One region of the Bifidobacterium sp. LH_389 genome, then DNA from elsewhere that is predicted to be linked to it. Evidence: riboswitches for the same ligand, from Rfam matches in the RefSeq annotation. Region 1 holds a riboswitch; the other holds the start of a gene.
What was found. A riboswitch is a leader RNA that binds a small molecule or an ion and turns the genes downstream of it on or off. The one in region 1 is predicted to bind FMN.
Positions count from the first base shown of each region.

Region 2: linked by a shared signal. The riboswitch ahead of AC1AZA_RS00835 (ECF transporter S component) and the one ahead of ribD (bifunctional diaminohydroxyphosphoribosylaminopyrimidine deaminase/5-amino-6-(5-phosphoribosylamino)uracil reductase RibD) in region 1 are both predicted to bind FMN.

Region 1 covers NZ_JBKEVR010000002.1:39,040-45,563, forward strand. The annotation lists gene ribB (3,4-dihydroxy-2-butanone-4-phosphate synthase) at 1-855, opposite strand, end outside; gene AC1AZA_RS02615 (riboflavin synthase) at 894-1,571, opposite strand; gene ribD (bifunctional diaminohydroxyphosphoribosylaminopyrimidine deaminase/5-amino-6-(5-phosphoribosylamino)uracil reductase RibD) at 1,552-2,667, opposite strand; FMN riboswitch at 2,857-2,983, opposite strand; gene AC1AZA_RS02625 (L-lactate dehydrogenase) at 3,165-4,130, shown strand; gene AC1AZA_RS02630 (ABC transporter permease) at 4,789-6,524, opposite strand, start outside.
Region 2 covers NZ_JBKEVR010000001.1:202,176-208,699, reverse strand. The annotation lists gene ppgK (polyphosphate--glucose phosphotransferase) at 1-471, opposite strand, end outside; gene AC1AZA_RS00850 (glycosyltransferase) at 522-1,502, opposite strand; gene AC1AZA_RS00845 (glycosyltransferase) at 1,822-2,715, shown strand; gene AC1AZA_RS00840 (nitroreductase family protein) at 2,793-3,572, opposite strand; FMN riboswitch at 3,718-3,871, shown strand; gene AC1AZA_RS00835 (ECF transporter S component) at 3,878-4,453, shown strand; gene AC1AZA_RS00830 (energy-coupling factor transporter ATPase) at 4,591-6,524, shown strand, end outside.

The DNA of each region.
Region 1 (6,524 bases):
GCCGAACACGTCGCCGGTCATGCACTGCGAGTGGATGCGGCACAGCACGGGCGGCAGCGTGGCTCCCGCGGCTTCCGCGGTTTCCTCGGTCCGTGCGCCGGCCATCGCGGCGAGGATGTCATGCCCCATCACCAGTGCAACATGTTCGCCGCCGTCGGATTCGTAGCCGACCATCGTGAACCGGCCGCAGTCGGTGGGCAGGTCCACCTTCGCCACGCGCCGCACCGTGCGCGGGAATGAGTGCGTACGACGGTACTCCTGCAGCTGCGCGACGGTGATGTACGCAAGGCCGTGCTCGGCGGCGAACCGTTCGAGATCGGCGCGTCGCATCATCGTGCCGTCATCCTTCATCATCTCGCAGCACAGGCCGCACGGCTCCAGCCCGGCCAGCCTCGCCAGATCGACGGTCGCCTCGGTGTGCCCGTTGCGTTCCAGCACGCCGCCCGGCCGCGCCACCAGCGGGAACATGTGGCCGGGGCGGCGGAAATCCTCCGGCCGCGCGTCCGGGTCGACGCAGGCCATCGCGGTCAGGGAACGATCGCGCGCGCTGATGCCGGTGGACGTGTCCGCGTGGTCGATGGACACGGTGAACGCCGTGCGGTGGTTGTCCGTGTTCGCGGAGACCATCGGCGTCAGGTCGAGCTGCGACGCCAGCTCGGTGCTCATCGGCGTGCAGATGAGGCCTTTGCCGTGTGAGGCCATGAAGGCGATGTTGCTCGGCGTGGCATGGCGTGCGGCGCAGATGAGGTCGCCCTCGTTCTCGCGTCCCTCGTCGTCCGCCACGACGACGATGCGGCCCGCCCGGATGTCGCGGATCGCGCGTGCCACTGCTTGGTCGGTGTTCGGTGAGGTCATGTGTTGTCCTTAGGTTTTGAGCGGAGGAAGTTTGCCTGTCAGAATCCGTGCCTGACGAGAAAATCAGCGGTGATCGCCCGGGAACCGCCGGGACCGTCCCCGCAGCGGTCTCCGCCGCGCGACGGCGGCATTGCGAGCAGCCGGTCCACGTATTTCGCGATCGGATCGGTTTCGAGGTTGACGATGCTCCCGACCCCGCGTTCGGCAAACGCCGTATGCGAGACGGTGTGCGGAATGAGGGACACGGCGAATGCGCCTTCCGCCACGGACGTCACCGTCAGACTGACGCCCTCGACGGCGATCGACCCCTTCGGCGCAATGAACCGCATGAGTTCGTACGGCGCGCGGATCGCAAGGACCTTCGCGATGCCGTCGGGCGTGATCGACTCGATCGCACCGGTGCCGTCGATGTGTCCGGAGACGATGTGCCCGGAGAACCGGCCGTCGGCGGGCATCGCGCGTTCCACGTTCACACGGTCGCCTCGCGCGAGCATGCCCAGGGAGGAACGACGCAGCGTCTCGTGCATCACGTCGGCGGTGAACGCCGTTCCGCGCACGGCCGTCACGGTCAGGCACATGCCGTTGACGGCGATGCTTTCGCCGATGACCGTACGGTCGGTCACCGCCACCGGGGAATCCACGGTCAGGCGCGCGGAATCGGCGCCGCGATCCAGCCGGACGACCGTGCCCAGATCCTCAACGATTCCCGTGAACATATTCGACGCCTCCCTCGATGACGATGTCGTCGCCCACCATGGCGGCGGTGCGGCCGATGATGCGGAATGCGTCGCCGGGAGCCATGACGCCCTCGCCGCCCACCGGACCGGGGGCGTTCCGCCCGCCGAACAGCTTCGGCGCGACGTAGGCGCTCACCTTGGACACCACGCGGTCGCGCAGCGCCGACCACGCCAGTGCGCCGCCGCCCTCGATCATCACGCTGTCCAGACCGCGATCGCCGAGCGCCTTCACGATCCCGGCGACGCTCACATGGCCGTCGCCGCCGGTGTCCGTGTGCAGGATTTCGCATCCGGCATCGCGGTAGGGGCGCGTGCGGCTCTCGTCGTCGACCGCCGTGGCGATGATCGTCGGCGTCTCGTGCGCGGTGGCGACGAGCGCCGCGCCGATCGGCGTGCGCAGGCGGGTGTCGCACACCACGCGGACCGGATTGTGCCCGCCCGGAATGCGGCAGGTGAGCTGCGGATCGTCGGCCAGCACGGTACCCACGCCAACCATGATCGAGGCGAATCTGCCGCGATCCTCATGCACGCGGCGGCGCGCCCCCTCGCCGGTGATCCAACGGGAGAGACCGACGGAGGTGGCGATGCGGCCGTCCAGCGTCATCGCATATTTCAGCATGACGAACGGCGTGCGCGCGGTGATGGCATGCAAGAAGATCTCGTTGAGCCGGTCGCATTCGGCTCTGAGCACGCCCTCGGCGACCTCGATGCCCGCGGCGCGCAGCTGACGCACGCCCTTGCCTGCGACCAGAGGATTCGGATCGGGCGAGCCGACCACCACGCGGGCGAGTCCCGCATCGATGAGCGCCTGCGAACACGGCGGCTGCTTGCCGGTGTGGCAGCAGGGCTCCAGCGTGACGTAGGCGGTGGCGCCCCGAACGTCGACGCCCGCCCGTTTCGCGGCCTCGAGTGCGGCGCGCTCGGCGTGCCAGCCGCCGAAATGATCGTGATGGCCTGTGGCGACGATCGTGCCATTGCGCACGATGACCGCGCCCACCATCGGATTCGGGTTGACCTTGCCCGCTCCGAGCCGTGCGTGGCGCAGCGCCACGGACATGAAGTCCCTATCGTCCATGAGTCTCCTTTCCGTGCGATAGGGCATGTCCAGGGGTTCATGGGAAGGCTGGCGCAAGGGCATGCCAAGCAACGCACCGCCATCGTGCGGCCCCGGAAACGCGAAAGCCCTGGATTCCGGAAGAGAATGCCAGGGCGTCGTCAAAGGGGCCGCGCAAGGGCATGCCGATGCATGCGCACGCTCGCGCCGCCGCAACTTCTTCCATCCAGACTATGACTGTCGGTACCGGAATCGCACCGGTTCGGCCCCTCGATCGCTCGCGGGGCTCGCGGACTGTACCGCCGATCGGGAATTTCACCCTGCCCTGAAGATGCTTGTTCAATTAGCGAGTCCAGAACGTACATGGCCGGTGGGACATGCGCATCCGTCGATCTCGGAATGCGGACCGTTGCCGTGCCGGAAGGCGATGGGCATCCACGATGGGGTGAGTCATGACGGAGGAAACGGCAGAGGGATGTGACCGACATGTCGTCTGTCTGGACAAAGGAGCGAGGAACATGGTCACTGCGAACAGGAGTCGCGTCGTCGTCGTGGGAACGGGCAGCGTCGGGGCGGCGGTGTCGAGCGCCATCGTGCAGCAGGGGCTGTGCAACGAGCTGGTGCTCATCAACCACAATCCCGCCAAGGCCAAGGGACTCGCCATGGATCTGGCCGACGGCTCCGAATTCCTGAACCGGTTCGTCACGATCCGGGCCGGCGGCTGGCAGGACTGCCGCAACGCGGACGTGGCGATCATCGCCGCCGGCCCGAAGCCCAAGCCAGGCGAGACGCGCATGCAGGAGCTGGGCGCAGCCATCGACATCGTCGACCCGATTCTGCGCAACATCACGGCCTCGGGGTTCGACGGGATTCTCATCATGGTCTCGAACCCGGTCGACGTGCTCAGCTGGTTCGCATGGCGGCGCACCGGGCTGCCCCGCGCGCAGGTGCTGGGTTCGGGCGCCGCGCTGGACACGTCGCGCATGAAGACGATCATCGGCGAGACGACGCGCCTCGATCCGCGTCTGGTCTCCGGCTACGTGATCGGCGAGCACGGGGACACGCAGTTCGTGCCGTGGTCCACCGTCTCGTTCATCGGCAAGTCGTTTGCGCAGTATCTGGAAGACAACCGCTCGCGCTACCCGGGCGTCACGCTCGCCGGCATCGAGGAGGAGACCCGACGCCGGGGCCTCGACATCAAGGGGCTGCGCGGCGGCACCAGCTACGGCATCGCTGCCACGGTGGCCGGTCTGGTGCGCATGATCCTATGGAACGAGCGCGGCGTCGTGTCCGTGTCCACGCTGATCGACGGCGAGTACGAATACGGCGAGCACGACGTGTTCCTGTCCCTGCCGGTCGCGCTCGACGGCAACGGCGTGGGCGATTTCGTCGACCTGCATCTGAGCGGCGAGGAACTGGCGAGATTCCATGCTTCTGCCGCCGTGGTACGCGAACACTGCGCGCTCATCGCCGGGCGGCTGTGACGGACTGCACTTCGGTTGCGGCTATGCTCGCTGGACGGGCCGGGCCGCCGTATCGTGTTGCTCATCGCGGTGCCGCGCGGCACCGTTCTGTCGAGAGCGTCGACGGCGGATCTGTCTGCGCCGAGCGGCGGAGCGGCCTGTGCTGGCGTCGTTGGCACAAGGTTTCTACGTAGCTTTGTGTGCGGCAATGCGGCGTTGCCGGTTGGATGGCGTAGTGCGCTGCCGTGGCGGTCCGCATTTTCCGAGTTGTGCGGTCGGCTCTCCCTGTTGCCCCGGATAGCGCCCTTGGAATAATGCCGGAATGACAGGCGATCTACAAGGGCTGCCCTGCGAAATCGACTGCACAACTCGGGAATAGGAAACTACATGGCCGTCCGTGGGGCGGTCCGGGCGGCCGCGGCGGCCCGTCCGGCGGCCTTTTGGGGTTGGAACGGCGGATATTTTCGATTCGTGTGGTGGTTGCTCCGCTCTGCCGCGGATAACGCTGCCGGAATGATGCCGGAATGGCGGGCGGTGTACTCGGCCCGCCCGGTGAAAACCACCACACGAATCGAAAATATGGAACGGCATGGCCTGCGCTGGCGCGGTCCGGGTGGCTGCGGGGCCTGTCCGGTGGCCTTTCGCGGTCGTTGAGGCGACGGAATGGCTGGGAATGCCCTCACCGGAAAGTCGCCGCGAGCGCGGGACGCAGCTGACGCGGATCCAGCATGCGCCGGCGCGTGGTCACCAGCATGCAGACCGCGGTGCCGGCCAGCCACCACACGAACAGCGTGACGAACGGTGCCGCCGTGACTGCGGAACCGGTGACGACGGCCCGCATGATCATGGTGGCGGCATGGGTGGGCAGCATCGGTGCGATGCCGGACAGCCAGCCGGGAATCGTGGAGACCACGCCGGTCGCCACGGTCAGCGCCATGACCATCATGGATGCGACGTGCCCGCCCCGGGCGAAGCTGCCGACCAGCGCCTGATTGATCGCGCCGAACGTGAAGGCCGCGGCCAATGCCGTGGCCAGCAGTGCGATGCCCCTGCCGGCGTCGATGCCCAGCGCCGCCCATGCGATGATGCCGATGGCGGCGGCCCCCGTGATCGCCATGAGCGTACCGGGGACAATGGCCTTCAGCATCAGGCGCCACGTCGGTTCGCGTGAGGTGAGGATGTCCCGCGGCAGCGCACGTGTGAAGACATAGGTGGCCAAAGCCAGACCCCACAGCGCCAGAGAGGTCAGGAACGTGACCGACATGACGCCCACGGAAGGCGCCGAGGCTTCGATGCGGCTGGGCTGGGCCACGGTGTCCGCAAGCTTGGTGCGCGCATATTGGCTGAAGGTCGGGATCCGGCCGAGGGCATCGCCGAGCCCGTCGCTCAGCTGTCTGGCACCGTCGTCGAGCTTGCCCGCGCCGTCGGACAGCTGCGTGATGCCGGTGTCGAGCGCGGAGGCTCCGTCCGCGAGCTGCCGTGCGCCCGTCGCCGCAGAGGCGATGCCGGTCTGCAGCGCCGGCGCGGCATCCGCCAGCTGTCTGGCGCCGTCAGCCACCTGCCGGGAGCCATCGGCAAGTCGGTTCACGGCGTCCTTCGCGGAGACGATCGCCGCCCGTGCGCCGGATTTTGCGCCGTCGATGGCCGTGGCGGTCTCGTTCGCACGGGACAGCGCATCGTCGATGCCCCGGCACAGGTCGGACGGGGCTCCGCTGTCACGGCATTGCTTCGCCAGCGGCTGCAGCTGCCCGACGAGGTTCGCCGCGGATGGCGTGGCGTCGATGGCGGCGATCGCCTGATCGGCCGCAGGCGTTGCGGTGTCCGCGATCTGCCGGTTGCCGTCGGCCACCTGACCGGCGCCGTCGGCAAGTCGCTTCGTGGATTCGGGCAGCGCGGCGGTCTGCCGTGCCGCGTCCTCGAGGCCGTCGGCGAGCCGGTCGGAGCCGGTGACGAGTTTGCCGGAGCCGTCCGCCAGCCGGCCGATGCCGCCGAGCAGCTGCGTAGTGCCGTCGTGCAGGTCGGAAGCGCCGTCCGCGGCGGTGCCGATGCCGTCGTGCAAGGTGTTGAAGCTCGAATACACGTTTTCGAGGTAGGTGGTGAGGATCAGGTCGTCGAGTTCGGCGCGGACGCGGTTCGCGGACTGCACGCTGGAGGAGGGGTCGAGCACGCCGGCCGCGGAGGAGGTGCGCAGGTCGACCAGCCCCTGCGCCACCTTGCCGACGTCGCCCGTGGAGGTGGCTTCGGCGGAGGCGGAGACTTTTGCGGAGAAGTCCTTCGGAATGGTCACCGCCGCCGCATAGGTGCCGTTGGACAGGCCGTTTCGGGCGTCCTGCGCGTCCGTGAGCACCCACGTGTAGGCGGAGTCGTCGGCGTGGGTGAGTTCGGCGGCCAGCTGGCGGCCCAGCGGAAGGGTCT
Region 2 (6,524 bases), on a different contig from region 1:
CTCGGAGTTGGGGATGAGCACGCCGTCGTAGATGAGCGCCGTGCCGATGCCGGTGCCCAGCGTGGTGGCGATCACGAGGCCGTCCTGGCCCTTTGCAGCGCCGAACTGGACTTCGGCGAGTCCTGCGGCATCCGCATCGTTGACCACGGTGACGGGGCGTCCGCACGCCTCGGAGAAGCACTGCTGCACGTCCACGCCGATCCACGACTGGTCGAGGTTGGCCATGAAGTCCAGCGGTTTGCCGGGCTTGATCGGGGCGGGGAAGGCGATTCCCACCGGGGCGTCGGCCGGCACTTCGAAGTGGTCAAGCAGCTGCTTGACGATCGCGCCGACCGCATCCGGCGTGGAATGTTCGGGGGTGAGGATCTTGAGCCTCGGCTCGGCAAGGTCTCCCTGCTCCAGATCGACGGGGGCTCCCTTGATGCCCGAACCACCGATGTCGACGCCAAACGCCTGAGCTGTTGCAATCATCTTCGATCTCCTTTGCGTGAGAAGGGCTAGCGAACCGGTACGAGGCGATTCTACCGCGCGTTCTCGGCCGCTTCCACAGCGCGACACACGTCCGGTTCCGCCGCCAGCAGTTCGGCGTTGGACGCGGGCGGTGCGGCCAGTGCCTCGCGCAGTCCCTCCATGCCGCTGCGACGCAGCAGGGCCCGGTCTTTCGAGCGCACGAACGTGAGCGTCCAGCGCCGTACGGTCTTGAGCAGAAACTCCATATACTCGCGGGCGGTGAAGTCGCCGCGGCATGCGCGCATCATCCAGATCTTGTTGCGCACCTCGAAGCGGAACCGACGGCCCGGGTCGGCATCGGACGAGCCGAACACCTTCGTCTTGTGCACCACTTCGCTGGCAGGCACGTAGTAGCCGATGCCGCGTCTGAGCAGCCTCGTGGTGAACTCGAAATCGTCGTTCCACAGGAAGAACGCCGTGCACGGCAGCGCGCCGAGCTCCAGCATGGCCCGTGCGTTCACCAGACAGGACACGAACGACATGGACCTCGCCTGGAACGCACGTTCGGTCCCCTCGTGTGCGGCGGGCAACTCTCGTTCGCCGCGGAACAGCCACATTCGCGGGCGCGGACGGCTCATGGGATGCTCGCGCCCGTCCTTCCACAGCGTTCTGGAGCCGAGCACCGTGGGCAGCGTGCCGTTCGCCTCCCGGCACGCCTGCGCGGCCTTGAGCAGCTCGTTCAGGGCGGTCGGCGTGGGGATCGTGTCGTCGTCCATCACCCATAGGAAGTCCGGGGTCACCGCCGCGTCCAACGCCAGTGCCATGCCGGCGCAGAAACCGCCCGCTCCCCCGTAGTTGCGGCTCAGTTCCACCACATCCGCACCGATCGGATGCGTTCTGGCCACCTCGGGCGCCTCGTCCGTGCTCGCATTGTCGACCACGATCACGCGGTCCGCCGGTCTGGTCTGCCCCGCAAGCCCGTCGAGGCATTCGCGCAGCAGCTGCGGACGGTTGTACGAGACGACTACGGCGGTAACGGTTGCTCTGTTCACGAGCGTCATTATAGCGGGCCGGGCAACGGCTTTCCCACGCGGTCCGACCGTTGTCCCGCCCGACGCCGGACCGCCGCCCGGTCAGCCATTGCGTCCCCTTACCGATCCGCTCCGACACGTTCCGTCGCGCGTCGAGCCACAGATGTCCATGGGATGCCGGGGACATTGTGCCCACGCCGTCACCCCACGGCGGTGACATTGTCCCCAACGATTCGCATGACCTTCTGCCGAACCAGAGGCCCGGCGCGCCTGCGGCGGACGGACGGGGCGAACGGGTGGACCGTTCAGGTGATGGGCGCCTGTGGGTAGGATGGTCGGCATGCAGGATTTTTCGGTGCTGCTGCCGGTGTACGGTGGCGATTCGTTGACGTTCTTCCGGCGCGCGGTGGAGTCGAACACCGTCGAGCAGACGGTCAGGCCGGCGCAGCTGGTGGTGGCGCGGGACGGCGAGGTTCCGTCAGACATCGAGGAGTATCTGGACCGACTGCCGTCCGAGCTGGGACGCGAAGGCATCCGGGCGACGGTGGTGCGTCTGCCCCGCCCGTCCGGTCTCGCGGCGGCGCTCAACGCGGGGTTGAAGGCGTGCGACCATGAGTTCGTGGCCCGTGCGGATGCGGACGACATCGCCCTGCCGAGCCGCTACGCCGTGGAGATTCCGGCATTGGAGGCCGGCGCCGATCTGGTCGGTTCGGCCATCCAGGAGTTCACGGAGAGCGGCGGCACGCTCGAACGCGGGCAGGTGCGCACGCTGCCGGCCGGCGGAGAGGCGCTGGACCGTTACGCGCGCATGCAGTCGCCGCTGCACCATCCCAGCGTGGCGTTCCGCCGGTCCGTGGTGCTGGCGGCGGGCGGGTACCCGGAACGGGCCGGCCGATTCGAGGACTACCTGCTCTGGGCGAGGCTCATCATGCGCGGCGCGACGCTGCACAACGTGCCGGACGTGCTGGTGCTGTACCGCGTGGACGCCGGCGCCTACTCCCGCCGCGGAGGGATGGCAATGTTCCGCGGCGAGATCGGCCTGCAGCGCCAATTCTTGCGCATGGGATTCGTCACGCCAGTTCAGTTCGCGCGCAACGTCGCCGTGCGGGCGCTGTACCGGCTCGTCCCCACCGGGCTGCGGCAGGTGGCCTACCGTGCGGCCGTCGCCTTGCGCGGCGAGAATGCGCGCAAAGGTGCCGGGCACGGCGGGCGGGACGGACAAGGCGGACAGTGACCGTGCGCAACCGGCGTATGCGGCCGGTGTCCGGCGTCAACTCCGCAGGCGCGGGACGCCGGACGCGCCGGTGCCGTTCAGCGCTTGATGAACATGGCGCCATCGCCCCAGCCCCAGTCGCCGGCGCCGGCGCCGATCTGGAAGTGCAGCTTGGCGATGCCCAGATCGATCGGGGAGGCCGGACTCTTCAGCTCCGGGTCGATGGAAGCGATGGCGGTGCCGGTCTCCGGATCCCAGGAGAACAGCACGGGCTGGCGGTTCATGGCGCTCGGCGCCTTCGCCGCGGCCTCGACGCCGGCCCTGAACCAGTCGGGGGCCTGATCGCGGGTCTGCGCGTCCATGGTGCGGGTGAGATCCTCGAACGACTTGGATGGCCTGTGCGTGCGCTGGTTTTCGGACAGCTCGTCGAACGACTTGGACGTGTAGGTCAGGTGATGCTCCGGGTGGCCGATCACCACGCCGAGGTACAGCTCCTGGCTCGGCGTGACGCGGCAGTGCTTCGCCGCTTCGACACGGTCCCAACTGCCGCCCACCCAGCAGGTGCCGAGCCCGTACAGCGTGGCGGCCAGCACCACGCGCTCGGCGTAGAAGCCGGCCTTCTCCTTGGCCTCGTCGTCGCCCTTCGGGCCGACGAGCGCCAGATAGTTGGCCGCGTTCGTGTAATGGCCGGACGCATTGGCCTCCTCGAACACCTTGGGCTGGTCGCGCACCAGCTGGATGTTGAGCCCGGAGAGCATGTTGACCGCGTCGAGCGTCATGCTCAGCTGGCGGGCCTGGTCGTCGGCGATCTCGTCGGGGTCGTAGGCGCGCACGGCGGTGCGGATATCGATGGCATCAATGAGTTGCGTATGTTCCATGGTTCCCATTATCCCGCCGCCGGGGCGCGGGCGTGCCGCCGTTCGCCCGGTGCGAGCGGGATTGTGAGCAAGATCATGCGCCGGCGGGTCCCGCGATTCGCGTCCGGACGGCCGCGGTCGTCCGGACATGGTGTATAGTGACGCTTGCAAGTTTCAGGGAAGGTGCAATTCCTTACTGGCGGTAACGGCGCATCCGGCATGCATAACGGATGGTCCGCCGAAGCCCGCGACCCGCGAAGGCGGCTGATCCGGTGGGATTCCGGGGCCAACGGTTACAGTCCGGATGGAAGAAACGGGGTGCTCTCATGAGCGTGTCTTCGCCTACCACCGATCATTCCACCGGCGTCTCGGATTCCGGACGCTGGTCCACCAAGCGCATCGCGGTCTACGCGCTGTTCGTCGCGCTGACCATCGTGCTCAGCTTCATCGAATTCCCGATCCTGCCGGGCGTGCAGTGGCTCAAGTACGATCCGTCCGGCATCGTGGCCCTCGTGGCCGGCTTCGCGTACGGTCCGGCCGCCGCGGCCATCGTCTCCGTGCTCGGCTTCGTGCCGCACGTGTTCACCGACCCGTGGGGCGCGGCCATGGCCATCCTCGTCTCGCTGGCGCTGAGCCTGCCGGCCGCGTTCGTCTACAAGCGCAACCGCACGCGCAAGGGTGCCGTCATCGGCATCGTCGCCGGTGCCGTGGTGGCCATCGCGGCGGCGATCGTGGGCAACCTCATCGTCTCGCCGTTCTACTTCAACATGCCGGTCTCCGCCGTGGTGCCGATGATCGTGCCGATCCTCCTGCCGTTCAACATCATCAAGATGGCGATCCACGGCGTGGTCACGTTCCTCATCTACAAGCCGATCTCCAACCTGCTGGACAAGCGCGCATAGCATCCCGTGACCGTTCGTGGGGCATGGTCTTTGCCGGGCATCCGTTTGCACCGGCGGGGCCGTGCCCCACGCGCGTATCATCTCCCGATGTTCCCATCTTCTGCGTCCCGAAGGGAAAACACTTGACATCCCCCGACATGACACCCCTCGATTCCGCGCCGGCCATCCGCCTGCACGGCGTCCGCTTCCGCTACCACGACGTTGCCTCATGGGCGCTGGACGGCGTTGACCTGACCGTCCGCCGAGGCGAATACGTGTGCGTGGTGGGCGCGAACGGCTCCGGCAAGTCGACGCTGGCGCTCATCATGGCGGGTCTGACCGCCCCGGACGACGGAACGGTGGATCTGCTCGGGCACCGCGTGTTCGACGGCCCCTCCCACGCCGGTGCCGGTGCGGACAGCTACGCCGACGGGAGTGACGCCGACAGTAGCGGTTCCGGCGCGCATCCGGACGAATACCGGGCCGTGCGGCATCGCATCGGCATGGTGTTCCAGAATCCGGAGGATCAGATCGTCACCACGGTATTGGCGGACGACGTGGCGTTCGGCGCGGAGAACCTCGGCATGGAGCGCGGGAACATTGTCCGGCACGTGGACGCGGCTCTGGATGCCGTGGACATGGCCGGCCACGCGCAGGACGATCCCACGCGCATGTCCGGCGGGCAGCAGCAGCGTTCCGCGATCGCCGGCATGCTCGCCATGGATCCCGAACTGCTCATCCTCGACGAGCCGACCGCCATGCTAGACACGGCCGCCCGGGCGGACATCCTGCGCATTCTGGACACACTGCATGCGCGGGGCACCACGATCGTGCACATTACGCACAGCGCCGACGAGGCCCGCCGCGGCGAACGGATCGTGACCGTCTCCTCCGGCCGCGTGACCGACGATCGGTCGGTTGTTCGCTCGGCCGACGGGCCGGACGGGCAACCGACATGCCGCGTGTCGGCCGATCAACCGTCCAGCCGACCTGCCGACGACCGATCGGACCATCCGGTCGACCGGCTGGCTGATCAACCATCCAATCGGTTGGGCGACCGACGTGCCGTCCAACCGTCCGACGAAACGCCGGGCGGCGCCCCCGCCATCGAGGTCCGCCACGTCTCCTTCGCCTACTCCCCCGACGTTCCGGTGCTCGCCGACCTCGATCTGACCGTGGCGCAGGGCGAGACGGTGGCACTCATCGGGCGCAACGGCACGGGTAAATCCACGCTGGCCCGCATGATCTGCGCGCTCGGCAAACCGCAGTCGGGCAGCATCACGGTCAACGGCATCGACGTGGCGCGCGCGGGCAAACGGGAGCGGCGTGAGCTTCGCCGGCATGTGGGCTATGTGATGCAGCATCCCGAGCGTCAGTTGTTCGCGGACACGGTCCGTGAGGACGTGGCCTACGGTCCGCGCAATCAGGGGCTGCCCGCCGCCGAGGTGGAGTCCCGCGTGGATGCCGCGCTCGATCTGCTGGGCATCGCGCATCTGGCGGATCGCTCCCCGTTCGACCTGTCGGGCGGCCAGCAGCGTTTGGCGGCCATTGCGGGTGTGATCGCCTGCCGGCCGGACATTCTGGTGATGGACGAGCCGACCGCCAGTCTGGATGCGGCGGCGTCGGCGCGCATCCGCGAGCTCATCCGCACGCTGCACGCCCGGGGCGTGACGATCGTGCTCATCACGCATGCCCGCGAGGAGCTGTCGCTGGCCGACCGGGTGGTCGACCTGTCGCATCGACGGCCCGCATCGCACACGCGTGGCGGCGCCACAGCCGGTTCGAGCTCCACGTCCGCCGTCCCGCCTGCCGGTGACGGTCGCGGTATCGGCCAACGGTCCTTCGACGCGGTGTCCCGCATGGATCCGCGCGTCAAGATGGCATTGACGCTAGTGCTCATGTTCTCCGCGTTCACCATCCGTTCCGGCTGGCAGCTGGTTGCGGGAGCCGTGCTGGTGGGCGCGGCGATCGCGGCGGCGCGCATCAATCCGCTACGTCTGCTGGGCGCGGTGCACCCGTTTCTGGCCCTGTTCGCGGTGACCGGCGCGGTGAACGTGTTCTTCGTACATTCAGGTACGCCGGTGTGGAGCTT